One region of the Sphingomonas sp. PEI4 genome, then DNA from elsewhere that is predicted to be linked to it. Evidence: predicted binding sites of a transcription regulator. Region 1 holds the regulator's gene; each other region holds the start of a gene.
The links. The regulator LexA, encoded in region 1, represses DNA repair genes until DNA is damaged. The targets are predictions, from matches to a motif close to GTTCCNCNCTTGTTCT.
Positions count from the first base shown of each region.

Region 2: the regulator LexA is predicted to act here: its motif matches at 3,088-3,103, upstream of AC1MLZ_RS21410 (DUF6771 family protein).
Region 3: the regulator LexA is predicted to act here: its motif matches at 3,281-3,296, upstream of uvrA (excinuclease ABC subunit UvrA).

Region 1 is NZ_CM155258.1:566,036-571,105, reverse strand. It holds gene AC1MLZ_RS02470 (adenosylcobalamin-dependent ribonucleoside-diphosphate reductase) at 1-1,993, opposite strand, end outside; gene lexA (transcriptional repressor LexA) at 2,867-3,538, opposite strand; gene AC1MLZ_RS02460 (molybdopterin molybdotransferase MoeA) at 3,607-4,788, opposite strand.
Region 2 is NZ_JBWXPI010000003.1:60,735-65,804, reverse strand. It holds gene AC1MLZ_RS21425 (OmpA family protein) at 1-251, opposite strand, end outside; gene AC1MLZ_RS21420 (YsnF/AvaK domain-containing protein) at 251-637, opposite strand; gene AC1MLZ_RS21415 (PAS domain S-box protein) at 809-2,278, shown strand; gene AC1MLZ_RS21410 (DUF6771 family protein) at 2,646-2,828, opposite strand; gene AC1MLZ_RS21405 (hypothetical protein) at 3,361-3,696, opposite strand; partial or broken gene AC1MLZ_RS21400 (IS5 family transposase) at 4,150-4,981, opposite strand.
Region 3 is NZ_CM155258.1:1,527,405-1,532,474, forward strand. It holds gene AC1MLZ_RS06980 (SEFIR domain-containing protein) at 1-373, opposite strand, end outside; gene uvrA (excinuclease ABC subunit UvrA) at 373-3,273, opposite strand; gene AC1MLZ_RS06990 (energy transducer TonB) at 3,492-4,313, shown strand; gene AC1MLZ_RS06995 (hypothetical protein) at 4,417-5,010, shown strand.

The DNA.
Region 1 (5,070 bases):
TCTCAACCGAGCTGGTCGAGATGAAGATCTCGAACGGCACGCGGCGGCCATCGGGATGCACATAATCGTTGATCGTGAGGTAGTAATTCTCGCCGTCGATCGGCCACTTGATCTTCACCGTCTTGCCGCTCAGCACCTGCGGGCGGGTCAGCACGTCGGATGCGGTGACAGAGGGCGGCGCGACGACCGGCTCAGGCTCGGCAGTGTCGCTCTTCACCGACAGCACGGAGCCGCGAATGCCGCTCGGGCGATAGGTCGTGCAGCCCTTCATGCCCTCGCGGTACGCGGTCAGATAGACCTCGCGGAACGCTTCGTACGGCATGTCGGCAGGGCAGTTGATGGTCTTCGAAATCGCCGCGTCGACCCATGCCTGCGCGGCGGCGGCGACGGCGATGTGATCGTCCACCGACAGTTCGAGCGCGGTGACCATATAGTCGGGCAGGGCTGCGGCAGGATCGAAGCCCGGCATCCGGCTATACAAATACCAGCCGTAATCCTGCACCTCGAAGCGCTCGAGCGTCTGGTCGGTCGCGGTCTGTTCGATCACGACGGCGCGATCGTAATGCCAGCTGAAGGTCGGCTCGACGCCCGAGCTGACGTTACCGTAGAAGATCGATGTCGTCCCGGTCGGCGCGAGCGTTAGCAGCACGCCGTTGCGGATACCGTAAGTGCGGATGTCCGCGACGAGGTCGACCGGCAGCTTGGTCAGGAACGGTGCGCGCGCGAATGCTTCGGTGTCGTAGGCAGGGAAGGTGCCACGCTCCCGTGCCAGCGCCACCGACGTCCGATAGGCCTCGATCGCGATCGCCTTGCCGATCTCCTCGACCAGCGTTGTCGCCGCGCGGCCATAGCGCACCCGCATCTGCTGCAGCAGATTGCCGAGGCCGGTATAGCCGAGACCGATGCGACGCTTGGCGAGCGCTTCGGCGCGCTGTTCCGGCGTCGGGAAGGGCGAGGTGTCGAGGACATTGTCCAGGAACCGCACGCCGACCTGCACTGCGCTACGCAGCCGGTCCCAGTCAACCGCCGCTTCGGGCGTGAACGGGTGCAGTACCATGTTGGCAAGGTTCACATGGCCGAGATCGCAGTCGCCATTGGGCGGCAGGGGCTGCTCGCCGCAGGGATTGGTCGCGGCGATCGTCTCGCAATAGTTGAGGTTGTTCAGCCGGTTGACGCGGTCGATGAAGATCACGCCGGGCTCGGCATAGTCATAGGTCGTGCGCGTGATCAGGTCGAACAGCTCGGCGGCGGGCAGCCGGCGATAGACGTACCACGGCCGCCCGTCCTTCTCGCCGACCGCGACATGCTCGCCGTCCGCGCGCGGCACGTGGAAGCCCAGGTCCCAGTCCGCGCCGGCCTCCAGTGCCGCCATGAAGTCGTCCGTCACGGTTACCGACACGTTGAAGTTCTTCAAGAAATCCTTGCGCGTCTTGGCGGAGATAAACGCCAACACGTCGGGGTGCCAGACCGGCAGCACGCCCATCATCGCGCCGCGCCGAGAGCCGCTCGACCGGATCGTGACGCACATCCCGTCCCACATCGCCATGAACGGGATCACGCCCGACGAGATCGATCCGGTCCGGCCGACGACCGCGCCGTCCGGGCGCAACGTACCGAAATCCATGCCGATGCCGCCGCCCTGCTGCTGCGTGAACGCTGCGACGTTCAGTGCCGGCATGATCCCGACACCGGGTAGGCCGGGTTCGCTGTCCATCGAATCCTGGATCGTCGGCGAGACGAAGCAGTTGATCCATGTCACGCGTTTGGTCGTGCCTGCGCCTGCGAAGATGCGTCCGCCCGGTACCCAGTCGCGGGCTTCGAGCGCGCCAAGCGCCTTGGCGGCCTGCGCCGCATCGTCGTTCGCATAGACGCCGCCGACGACTCGCGCGAACGTATCGGACGGCGTTGCCTCGCTACCGTGGCGGTATTTCTCGCGCCAGATATGGACGGTGACGGGCTGGTCGAGCGGGCCCATTGCGGTATCGGAAGTCATCGGGCGAACCTTAAGTCATTGTACGGGCCAGCGTTCGACATACCCAATCTCGGGACGGAAATGGCCTCTTCCAATCTATGGGTTTGAAATCCGGAAAGCGCAACATGCAGTGTGTGAAGCGGTACATTCATGCCATAGGTTGATGATTGCTCGGGCAGGCGCGTGGTGCGCATCGCGATGCTCCGATCGCGATGAAAGGTTCGATGCTATTTTTCCTGGCGTACCCAAAGCCCCCCTTTGGTTCGCTCTCGCGTGGGCATGACCGACAGGCCCCGAGCAGGCGAACTTGTCGAGCCTGTGTCTGGCGAACCGGGTGATGAAACTGGATTGAAGGATGCCTCGGCACGGTGAGGCATCAATCGCACATCCCTTCTTTTGCCAACGCCATTGGCGAACCGCTCTGCATGCTTCTTCAAGCACAAGGTATCACCCGCCTTAAGCGGCGGCCTTGGTGCTGTTCGCTAGACTTGCCGTCCGTGACTCTGACAGCGCCATCGTCAACACAATCCTCGGCATGGGCGACAACCGGGAAACGCGTAGCTCCATCAACCGGCGAATTGTCTGCTTTAGGCGCGCCACCTTGTACAACCCGCTTTTGCAGACGCAAAATCGCCGAGGTTCGTTACGGAATGAGCGCGACTGCAAACCGATCGTTAGACGGCGTTGCTCCGATCCAGAGGACGAGCATCTTAGTCGAGTGTCGATGCTACGCACTGATAACATCCCGCACTACCGGTTATGACGACTGGAGCAACGCTCCGGCCTTTGTCGGGGCCTACGCGAACGGCCGTCACTACCGGTCGCTTTGGCATCCACATCGGCTTTTCATCCGCCGCACCGCCTTGATGTCAAACGCGTCTCGATACCCGCTACTCAGTCGTAGCGGCGGAGAATGCCGGAGAGCTTGCCCTGCACGCGGACTTGGGCGGGGGCATAGCGTTGGGGGTCATAGGCGCGATTGGCAGGGTCGAGGCGTACCATGGCGCCTTCGCGGCGGAAGTATTTGAGCGTGGCTTCGCTGTCCTCGATCAAAGCGACGACGATCTCGCCATCACGAGCGGTCTCGGTACGGCGGATCAGGGCGTAGTCGCCGTCGAGGATGCCGGCCTCGACCATCGAGTCACCGGAGACTTCGAGCGCGTAATGCTCGCCCGTGCCGAGGAGCGCGGCGGGGACGGCGAGCATCGTGCTGCCTTCGAAGGCCTCGATCGGGACGCCGGCAGCGATGCGGCCGTGGAGAGGTATCTCCACGACGTCGTTCGCCGGGTGCGGTACGGCGGCGGACGCGGGTTTTACATTCGATGCCTTCGCCTGCGCCTTCTTTTCCGCACGCTCAGGCATCCGCAACACTTCGAGCGCGCGGGCGCGGTTCGGCAAGCGGCGGATGAAGTTGCGCTCCTCAAGCGCGCTGATCAGGCGATGGACGCCCGACTTCGATTTGAGGTCGAGCGCGTCCTTCATCTCCTCGAACGACGGCGAGACGCCGGTTTCGTTGAGGCGATCGTTGATGAAGCAGACGAGTTCGTGCTGCTTGCGCGTGAGCATGGCGGTTCTCCGTCCGGAACAGACGAGGAACTTCTATGGAACATAATTAACGCCGTCAAGCGTCCGTATCACGCGATAACGAGGATTTCCGCCGATTCGCCGGCCAATGCGATCGGAGCGCTGCCGGGGCGAACGATCAGACAGGTCGACCGGGCCAAGGTCAGCAGCATCGAGCTGTCCTGTATCGTGGACGCATAGGCCTTGCCGTCTTTGAGTTCGGCGCGGAGATAATCGGTGCGGGCGTTGTTCGCAGGCAGGTCTTCGCCGAGCAGCGCGTGCGTCGTCTGCGGTAGCGGATCGCGTGCGCCGGCCATGTGCGCGACGACGGGCTTGACGAACAAGATAGCGGTGACGAACGCCGAGACCGGGTTGCCGGGCAGGCCTAGCACCATCATTCCGCCGATCCGGCCGGCCATCATCGGCTTGCCGGGGCGAAGCGCGATGCGCCAGAAATCGATGGTACCGCCGGCCGCTTCGATCGCCGGGCGGACGAGGTCGTGATCGCCGACCGATGCACCGCCGGTGGTGACGAGCAGGTCGGCCTGGACGCTGGCGAAGGCGTTGCGCAGGACGTCGAGGTTGTCGGGGAGGATGCCGAGGTCGATGACGTCGACGGGCATGTCGGCCAGCATCGCGGCGAGCATGATGCCGTTCGATTCAGGGAGCGCGATGCCGTCGGTGATCGAGCCGGGGGGGACGAGTTCGTCGCCGGTCGCGGCAACTGCAACGCGCACGCGGCGGTTGACGGCGAGGCTGCCGTGCCCGCCGGTCGCTGCGACTGCGATGCGCGCGGGGCTGAGGCGGTCGCCGGCGGCGATCAGGCGAGTTCCGGTGGAGAAGTCGAGTCCCTTGCGGCGCGTGTTGCGGCCGAACGTCGTCGGGCCTTCGCCGGCGAGGATCAGGGCTTCGCCGTCCCGTTCGGCTTCTTCCTGGACCATCACCGTGTCGGAGCCTTCGGGCATCGCCGCGCCGGTGAAGATGCGGGTGGCTTCTCCAGCGGCGACCTGGCCGGCGAAGGGGCGACCGGCGGCGCTTTCGCCGATGACTTTCCAAGGGCCGGGGAGGTCGGCGTAACGGATCGCGTAGCCGTCCATTGCCGAGAGGTCGGCGGCGGGTTGGGTGCGGCGCGCGAGGATATCCTGCGCGGCCCACCGGCCTGCGGCGTCGCGCAAGCCGACGGTCTCGCTACCGACGCGGGGGGCCATTGTGAAGAGGCGGGTCTGGGCTTCGGCGACGGGGACTAGGGTCATGCTTTTAGCTCTGATATTGCGCGATGTTCCTGCCGGAAGTGCAGGAAGTTCACACGCTGGGAGACATTTCGGTGGGGGCGGTTCTGGCGATCGAGGTTTGGAACGGTCTCGTCCGGCAGAAGGTCCGGCAGGAGCGCGTTAGTTTGGGGCATGCCTGGCGCTTTGCCATGGGCTGGGGGTGTAGGACAAATGTTGTTGGCCCCGCAGACGCAACCTCTTCATCCTGACTTTCGCGAGGATGCCGGGCTGGGGTAACGGGCAACAGGTTGCGCTGCGATATGC
Region 2 (5,070 bases), on a different replicon from region 1:
ACGAGCGCCGTGGCATTTGCAGCATTCGGCGTTGCAGCGACGACCTCGGTCGGCTGCTGGGCAGCGGCGGTCGTGTTATCGATCGGCGCGACTGCAGCGGGTTCGTCCCGGCCGCAGCGACTGAGCGCGAATAGGAGGGCGAGAATACCAAGCGCAAGAAGAAGCCACGGCAACCAGTTGAAGCCCTTCTTCTTCTCGATATGAATATGGCTCGGCGCGCCGTCAGGCCGCCGGTCGTTGGGCATGGGCATCAATGCTTCTCCTGGTGTTCTAAATCTTCGCGCTCGATCTCGACGCGCGTGCGGCGCAGTGTCGTCGGCAGTTCGACCGCCTGGTGCTCCACGGCACGGCGAAGATGCAGTTCTTCGACCAGGAAGAGGCGCTTCTCGACGACGAGCCGCTCTTCCAGCACCGGCACGATGGTCACATCGCCTTCAGTGCGAATGGCCGGAGCCTCTGCGACTTCCTCGTCCTTGGGGACGCGGGTGATCTCGACATGCTCGCGGCGCACTTCGTCACGGACGAGCACCTGCTCCTCATCGGACGACGTGCGCACGTTCACTCGCTCGGTTTCGACCGAACGCTTGTGGATCGTCGCTTCTTCTTCCACGATGGGTATGGTTAGATGGTCGGACATGGCTGGCCTTGAGATTAAGCCAGCAGAACATTCCCGCCGATGCACTGTTCCGTCTAAAGTTAACGAACAAACATGGGTTATAGTAAGATCTAACTATAGGTACTGGTACAACTCAATCGCGAGCTTTCCTTCATACAGGAACAATCGACCGCTACGCTGCGCTTGGAGTGCATGACCCAACCTCTTCCTCGCGTTCTGACTGGCAACACACTCCTTCATCTTGAACAGCTGATCAGCGGGCTGACCGCAGGTGTGATCCTCGTTGACCTCAGCGGCAGCATCCTCTGGGCAAATGACGCAGCGCTTGCCATGCACGGTGTCGGCAAGCTGGAGGATCTCGGGGCGACAGCAGACGAATACGCCACGCGCTTTTCGCTCAGCCTGCGCAATGGCCACCGCCTCGCCAGTCGAGACTACCCCATCATGCGAATCCTGGCTGGAGAGACCATTCCCGACCTGATTGTCGAGGTAGCGGCAAGCGGCCCACAGGAGGCCCGCTGGACTCATCATATCCGGGACGTTCTTCTGACCGGCGACGACGACGAGCCTGACTGTCTGGCCCTCGTTATCCAGGACGTGTCGGAACAGTTCGAGGCAGAAGAGCGGTTCGAGGCGATGTTCCAGGCCAATCCAGCGCCTGCCCTCATCCTGCGTCTGGCCGACCAGCGCTTCGCTCGCGTCAATACCGGCTTCCTCGAGATGACCGGTTATCCGCGCACAGCTATCGTTGGCCGCAGCCTCTACGACCTCGACATCTTCAATGGTGCAAAGATGCTCGTGCTCGCCAAGGAGCGTCTGGCGGCAGGCAAGACGATCCCGCAGATGGAAGCCGAGCTGCCGCTGCCCGGCGGGCAGACGGGTCTGGTCGTCCTCGCGGGGCAGCCGATCGATATCGGTGACGACAAGTGCATGCTGTTCACCTTCACCGACCTTGAGCCGCGGCGAAAGGCTGAACGCTCATTGCGGGACAGCGAGACGCATTTCTCCACGCTGTTCCAGATGGCGCCGGTTGCGATGGCACTCACCTCGCCCGATGGACACCGCATGATCGAGGGTAACGAGGCATTCTGGCGGCTGACCGGTTACAGCGCGACCAGCTTTGTCGGGCGTGCTGCCGGCGATCCCGAGCTGTGGGCGGATATCCAGGATCGTAACGCCGCGGAGCAGGAGATCGAGCATGGTGGCGGGGTCCGCAACCGCGACGTCCAGCTGCTCGATGCCAGGAACCAGCCGGTCGACTGCCTGCTTTCCGCCGAACGCATGGTGCTGCGCGGCGAACAATGCACGCTGTGGCTCTTCCAGGACATCTCTGCCCGGCGGAGCAGTGAACTGGAGCTAGTTGCCGCGATAGAGGCGGTGATGACGGATGCCAGTTGGTTCAGCCGTTCCATCATGGACAAGCTTGCCAGCCTGAAGAACCCGCATCACTGCGAGTCGAAGAAAGAGGTGCAGGAGCTGACGCCGCGGGAGCGCGAGGTGTTGGCGTTGATCAGCGAGGGGCTCGATGACAAGGCTATCGCGCATCGTCTGGCCCTCTCTGGGAACACCGTGCGCAACCACGTCGCCAGCATCTACAGCAAGATTGGCGTCAACCGTCGGCCAGCCGCAGTAGCATGGGCGCGCGATCGCGGCGTCTCCTGAGCCCTTAGGCTAACATGTCGCGAAATGCTGGTTTTCACGAGACGCAAACTGCTGCCGGCTATCGGAATGATATGTGTTGCAAACACCTCAGACCGTCCGAAAACGTCATGAGGGATTCCGTTTACTAAGAATGGACATTCTCGCGCCCCTGTCTGTTTATGTAGGCGTGGTTAGAGCCGACTCCGCGACAGGCGTACGTCCAGCGTTGTCAGAAAAGACTGTCTTGCGCGTTTTACTGCGTGAACCGGATTGGCTCTGTTCCGCATCATAATAGTGCGGAAAGACAGTAATGAACCGGGGAGTTTTTCGGGCCTCACCGATTCCCGGTCAAACGGTCCCGCTTTGTTTGGCGGCCGCCTTTAAAGCATCACCACGGCAATGGCATCTGCGTGGCCTCAGGATTCAATGGCTGGAACAGGCCACCGTAGACATGCTGCGCGACTGTTAATTGAGCAGCTGCTCGCAAGCTCTCGTTCGGTGCCGTGAGGCCAATCAACGCCCACGTGGGAGCGCCGTCGATTAGCAAGGCTATCCGCTCCGCAGTGATCATGCCGCCCATTAGGCGGAGTCGGTTGAGTAGGTTGCGTACGTGATAGGCCACGGCGCGCGAATTCGGCTTCGATCGGTGTCAACAAGGACTCAGTGCCGTCCTCAATCGCTTGAAAATAGATCGTCTGCATCTCGCATGGGCGGATGTCAGGCAGGATCTCAGCGATCAGATTACGGGTCTGACTGCAGGGCCGTGCGCCGCTGCGCATCGACTCAGGTGCGTGTTCCATGTGCCGCCCATAGTGGAACAGATAAAGAACACAATAAGAGTGGCACGACTGAGAGGCCCGCCGCGCGGACCTCGGATAACTCAGGTTAGTTACGGGATGTCTCCGGGGAAAGCCCCGATCAGACGAGTTGTACGCACCTCCCAGTATACGCGGATATGGATGGGGCGTGGCACGCGCTCCGTACGCATACTCGAGATCTACGTCTCCGCTCGGAACTACCTCGAAATGGTTCAGATAAACGTAACGGTGACCGCACGGACAGTCAGTCCGCCAATCGATCTAGCGATTTACGTAGAACATGGTTCAAAACGGATTGTTCTGCTCTATGATATACTCAAGAACTTTCCCCGGCAGAGGATGCGCGAAGTCGACGCCTATTGCCGCCGGGCTGCTCCATGCAACCCAACCCTGTACATCAGTGAACTTCGGTATCACGACCTGAACGAACGTGCCGACCGTAATAGCCAGGTCGGTCGCAATCCGGCAGCCGCGACTGGTACAATCCGTGATCCTTACCGCGCGCGAGCCAAACTTGTCAGCGGCGACCGTTGCCTCCCAGTCTACCACGATGCGGACGGCAGCTCGCTGGTCTTTCCCCGTCCACCCTGGAGCGGCAAGTTTGAACGATCGAAGTGTCACTATGGGCTTCCTTGCACTGGCCGTCCACGTTGCCTTACGAAAGTAGGTCTAAAGGAGCCGTAAACCGCCAATCGATTCATCGGCGCCTTGCTTGTATTTTGAGGTGGTGCGTAACGCGTCAATCCAATCTGTTGGGCAGCGACGATTACTACTCAAATTGCGGAATCGTATGATCGGTCGCAGATCATGACATTCGACTCGTTCCCCGGTGATCGGATCGCGAGCTCGTTGAGCGCCGGATGCTGGTGGCCGAGATAGATAGCCTCGTTGTCGCCTATGTGGCTTGGCAGCACGGAGGCTGTATCGGTAAGGATCACGTCAACAAGCTCGTTGTCGCCGATGGATACCGGCGCCGCGGGATCGCGCAGGAGTAGATTGGCGCACTGAACGCCGTGCTGGCAGGGCATGTATTTATTTCGACGGGAGCGCACAATGTTCGCGCTGTCGCGTTGCTCATGGATACAGGCTGGGCTGCCGCTGGCTAGAGGCGAGGGCAACGGCGTGTTTCATCATGAGGCAGGCGAAGGCGACGACGTGAAGTCCCGCGAGTGTTTCGGCATATCGTTCGTAGTCTTTGACGAGCCGCCTGAAGCGGGTCGCCCATGCGAATGACCGTTCGACAAACCCAGCGTCGCGGCAAGAGGACGAAGCCGCGTTTGGCTTAGGGCAGTTTGACGACCTCGAGTGCTATACCGTGTTTGGCTGCGGCATTGGCAGCACGCTCACGGGTATAACCCTGGTCGATCCAGGCGAGCTCGACCGCGTCGTTGGTGACGGCCTGCACGGTACGCGCGAGCCGTTCCACCTCGCCGCGATCCTCCGCGCTGGCCGGCGTGACGTGGAGCGCCAGCAGATGGCCCAGCGTATCGACGGCCATGTGGATCTTCGAGCCCTTCTTGCGCTTCCCACCGTCATAGCCGGCACGCTCACCGCTCTCGGGCGTGGAGCGCAGCGTCCCACTATCGATGATCGCGGCGGTCGGCTCGGCCTTGTGGCCCGCCGCGAGGCGCAACACCGCGCGCGGGTCGTCGACCAGCGCTTCGAAACATCCTGCCGCCAGCCAGCGCTGCGTCTGCTGGTACACCGCCGCCCAAGGCGGCAGGTCGTTCGGCATCCACCGCCACGGCGCACCGGTCTTAACGATGTAGCGCAGACCGTTGAACACCTCGCGCAGGTAATGCGCCCGCTGACCGGCATCCTCACGCTGCAACAGCAGGTACGGCGCAACCAGCGACCACTCCTCGGTGCTGACATCCGACGGATACGGCTTGCGGCAGATGCTCATCCAATAACGGATGAATCAAGCCCGCTTCCAAGTCCATAACAGCCTCTAGATAGTAGGGTTGTTACCGATGGAAAAGACTGAGTTGTTTT
Region 3 (5,070 bases), 960 kb from region 1:
ACACCGGTAATAAAGCTCGGCCATTCTCATCGTTTTCGCGGCAAACAGCAACAAACTTAGTTTGGTCAACTTTGCCGTACAACTCTCCCGACATGATTTGTGACTCGGCACCAACCCCGCCAACCCGCTGATCAGCACGTTCCGCGTACTTTCTGTCACAAACAATAATAACTTTACTTACGTCAGCCTTGGTAACCATCTGCTCCATAAAAGCATGGGCATCCTGCCCTTCTCGTAAATGCCATTTATCGAGGATTGTATCCACGCCGTTCGTTCGTAGATCAGTGGCGAGCTGAACCACCCAATCCATATGTTGCTGGTCGCTCCAACTATAGGACACGAATAGCCGGGGCTGAGTGTTATCTGCCGTCATTATTTCGCCCCCTCGATAACCCGCTTCTCCAGCAACGGCGCCAGATACTTCCCCGTGAAGCTGCCCTTGGCCTTCGCAACCTTCTCCGGCGTGCCTTCGGCGACGATCTCGCCGCCCTTGACGCCGCCTTCCGGACCCAGGTCGAGGACCCAGTCGGCGGTCTTGATGACGTCGAGATTGTGTTCGATCACGACGACCGTGTTGCCTTGCTCGACCAGCGCGTGGAGGACTTCGAGCAGCTTCCGCACGTCTTCGAAGTGGAGCCCGGTGGTGGGTTCGTCGAGGATGTAGAGCGTGTTGCCGGTGGCGCGGCGCGAGAGTTCCTTGGCGAGCTTGACGCGTTGCGCTTCGCCGCCCGAGAGCGTCGTCGCCTGCTGGCCGACCTTGACATAGCCGAGGCCGACCTCGACCAGCATCGCCATCCTGTCGCGGATCGGGGGGACCGCCTTGAAGAACTCGGCGGCGTCCTCGACCGTCATGTCGAGCACGTCGGCGATCGAATGGCCCTTGAACTTCACCTCGAGAGTCTCGCGATTGTAGCGCGCGCCGTGGCAGACGTCGCAGGTGACGTAGACGTCGGGGAGGAAGTGCATCTCAATCTTGAGCACGCCGTCGCCCTGGCACGCCTCGCAGCGGCCGCCCTTGACGTTGAAGCTGAAGCGGCCGGGCTTGTAGCCGCGCGCCTGCGATTCCGGCAGGCCGGCGAACCAGTCGCGGATCTGCGTGAAGCTGCCGGTGTAGGTGGCGGGGTTGCTGCGCGGGGTGCGGCCGATCGGCGACTGATCGATGTCGATGACCTTGTCGAGATACTGGAGGCCGGTGATCTTGTCGTGCTTGCCCTGGACGATGCGCGCGCCGTTCAGCTCGCGCGCGGCGGCGGCGTAGAGCGTGTCGATCGTGAAGCTCGACTTGCCCGAGCCGGAGACGCCGGTGATGCAGGTGAAGGTGCCGAGCGGGAGGCTGGCGGTGACGCCGCGCAGGTTGTTGGCGACCGCGTTGTGGACGGTGAGCTTCTTGCCGTTGCCCTTGCGGCGGGTTTCGGGGACGGGGACGCTGCGGGTGCCGTTGAGGTAATCGGCGGTGATGCTGCCCTTCGACTTGAGGATCTGTTTCAGCGTGCCTTGGGCTACGACCTGGCCGCCGCGGACGCCGGCGCCGGGGCCCATGTCGATGATGTAGTCGGCGGTGCGGATCGCGTCCTCGTCATGCTCGACGACGAGCACGGTGTTGCCGAGATCGCGCAGACGGCGGAGCGTCTTGAGGAGCATGTCGTTGTCGCGCTGGTGCAGGCCGATCGAGGGCTCGTCGAGGACGTAGAGCACGCCGGACAGGCCGCTGCCGATCTGGCTTGCGAGGCGGATGCGCTGGGACTCGCCGCCGCTTAGCGTGCCGCTGGTGCGATCGAGGTTTAGGTAGTCGAGGCCGACATTGTTGAGGAAGCCGAGCCGCTCGACGATCTCCTTGAGGATGCGTTCGGCGATCGCGTTCTGCTGGTCGCCGAGGTGCTGCGGCATGTCGGTGAAGAACTGGAGCGCGTCGACCACCGAGAGATGCGTGGCGTAGCTGATGTCTTTCATCGCGATCTTGACCGCGAGCGCCTCGGGTTTCAGGCGCGCGCCGCCGCAGACTTCGCAGGGGGCGGCGGACTGGTACTTGCTCAGTTCCTCGCGCATCCAGGCGGAGTCGGTCTGGAGCATGCGGCGGTTGAGGTTGCCGATGACGCCTTCGAACGGCTTCGACACGTCGTATTTCTTCTTGCCGTCGATGAAGGTGAGCGTGACGGGCTTGCCCTTCGAACCGTGCAGGATGACGCTCTGGACCTCCGGCGGGAGGTCGGACCAGGGCGTCTCGATGTCGAATTGGAATTCGCGCGCGAGGCTGCCGAGGACCTGCATGTAATACGGGCTCGGAGGGTTGGATTTTGCCCAGGGGACGACCGCGCCCTTCTTGATGCTCAGCATGTGGTTGGGGACGACGAGGTCTTCGTCGAACAGCAATTTCTCGCCGAGGCCGTCGCAGGCAGGGCACGCGCCCTGGGGGGCGTTGAACGAGAACAGGCGCGGCTCGATCTCGGAGATGGTGAAGCCGCTGACGGGGCAGGCGAACTTCTCGGAGAAGACGATGCGGCCGTCGGGGGCGTTGTTGCCTAGGATCTCGGACTTGGGGGTGTGCGGTTCGACCGGGTCGGCGGGGTCGACATAGGCGAGGCCGTCGGCGAGTTTGAGGGCGGTTTCGAAGCTTTCGGCGAGGCGCGTGGCTATCTCGCCGCCTACGACGAGGCGGTCGACGACGACTTCGATGTCGTGCTTGTACTTCTTGTCGAGCGCGGGGGCTTCGTCGATGTCGTAGATCTCGCCATCGATGCGGACGCGCGCGAAGCCCGCCTTCTGCCACTCGGCGAGTTCCTTGCGGTACTCGCCCTTGCGGCCGCGAACGACAGGGGCGAGCAGGTAGAGGCGCGTGCCCTCGGGGAGCGCCATGACGCGGTCGACCATCTGCGACACGGTTTGCGCGGCAATCGGTTCTCCGGTGGCGGGGGAATATGGCGTGCCTACGCGCGCCCATAGCAGGCGCATGTAGTCGTAGATCTCGGTGACGGTGGCGACCGTCGAGCGCGGGTTGCGCGAGGTCGTCTTCTGCTCGATCGAGATCGCGGGCGACAGGCCCTCGATATGGTCGACGTCGGGCTTCTGCATCAGCTCGAGGAACTGGCGGGCGTAGGCGGAGAGCGATTCGACGTAGCGGCGCTGGCCCTCGGCGTAGATCGTGTCGAAGGCTAGGCTGGACTTGCCCGAGCCCGACAGCCCGGTGATCACCGTCAGCGTGTCGCGGGGGATGTCGATGTCGACGTCCTTGAGGTTGTGCTCGCGCGCGCCGCGTACGGAAATCTTGGTCAGCATGAGGCTGGTTCTACTTCTGTTCTGATCGGGAGACTAGTGGGAGAGATAGGAATGCATGAGCCCGGGTGCCAGTTCATCCGCGGCAATCGATTGCGCGGCTTCCATACTAGCGTCGATCAATGGTCTCGAACGCGGCTTGAAACGCCGCCACATATTGGCGACAACCAAAGCGCCGACCGGCACGTCAAGGGGGACGATATGATGCAGGACATTCGCCGATGCCGATGATGACGGCACTGGCCGTGGCGGCCGCGATGGCCGAGCCCATAGCCGCTGTACCCATGACGCCATCGAGCAAGTGGAACGTCGATTACGGCGACACGGCCTGCACGCTCGGCCGGACATACGGTACCGGCAAGGCGGAGACGATCATGGCCCTGCGCAGGGTGCCGCTGGCAACGTGGCTCGACCTGATGGTCTACACCAACGATCGAAACCCGACGATGCGGCTGGGGCAGGCCAAGATCAGCATAGGGGGCGGTGGATCGGACGAGAGCCGGTACGAAAGCTATCCGACACAGGTCTCGGGGAAGCGGATGACGCGGATGCCCGTCGACGCCGCGCTGTTCGAGACGCTGCCGGCCGACGCCGTGCTTCGGGTCGCGCCGGACAAGATGCCGGGATGGGCGTTCGCCGTGCCTAAAGCGAAGGCGGCGTTCGAGGCTTTGGCGAAGTGCAACGATGCGACGGTCAAGCTGTGGGGGATCGATCCGACCGAGCGATCGCGGATCGCCCAGCCAGCCAGCGCGACAGGATCTCCGGGGAACTGGATTTCGACCGGCGACTACCCGATGTCGGTGGTCGGCAAGGGTGCGCAGGGGACGTCGATGATCCTGTGGACGATCGGCCTGGACGGCCGCGCCGCCGATTGTCGGACGGTGGTGACGAGCGGCGAAGTCGAACTCGACAAGGCGGCCTGCCGCGCGATCATGTCGCGGGCGCGCTATACGCCGGCGCTCGGCTTCGATGGCAAGCCGATGATCAGCCACTCGACGCACAAGGTGACGTGGCGATTGCCGGGAGCGTGGGCCGGCAAATAATCAGCCGTCGGACCAATCGCCCCGGTCGCCGCGCCGGGGTTGCACTGCTGCATTGGTGTATTATCTTTGTCGTACACATAGATCGAACGGCACAGAGGACGACATGGGCAAGAAGAAGGACGAGCGTAAGCGGCGCGAGCGCGAGGCCGAGATGGAGGCGGCACGTGGCGCCATGGATGGTCGGCATGAGAGCCACGCGCGCGAGGCACATGAGGCCGACGCCGCGGCGCACGACGATCGCGAACACGCCAGTCGCGAACATGGCCGCCATAAGCATGAGGGCCGCAAGCATGACGGCGGCACGCCGTTCGCCGGAATCGCCGCGACGATCGCGCGGCAAATGGGGACGCCTGCCGGACGGCAGTTGATTGCGGCGGGCCTTATGGCGGCGGCGGCGGCGATCGCGAAGCATGACGCGAAGCCAAGTGCTCGGTCGAAGCCTCCGACGCCCCCTGCCTCGCCCTCGCCGCAGGCTGAGCCTGTAGCGTCGAAGGTCGAGCCGGACATGGCGGCCGAGTCGACCAAGCCGCAGGGCAATGGTCCGTTCGCCGGGGATACGCCGGAGCCGCCGCGGAGCGAGACGAACACGCTGCCGCCGGAATTCGCGAAGGTGCTGGACTCGGTCACGGTGGGGCTGGAGCGGTTGTTCGTCGGGTTCGGCAAGCCGACCGGGAAGAAGGACCCGCCTGCCGCTTGACTGTGCAGGACCGCGACGCCGTAAGCGGCGTTGCGGTCCAGTGCGGGCGGCTCAGGCGGC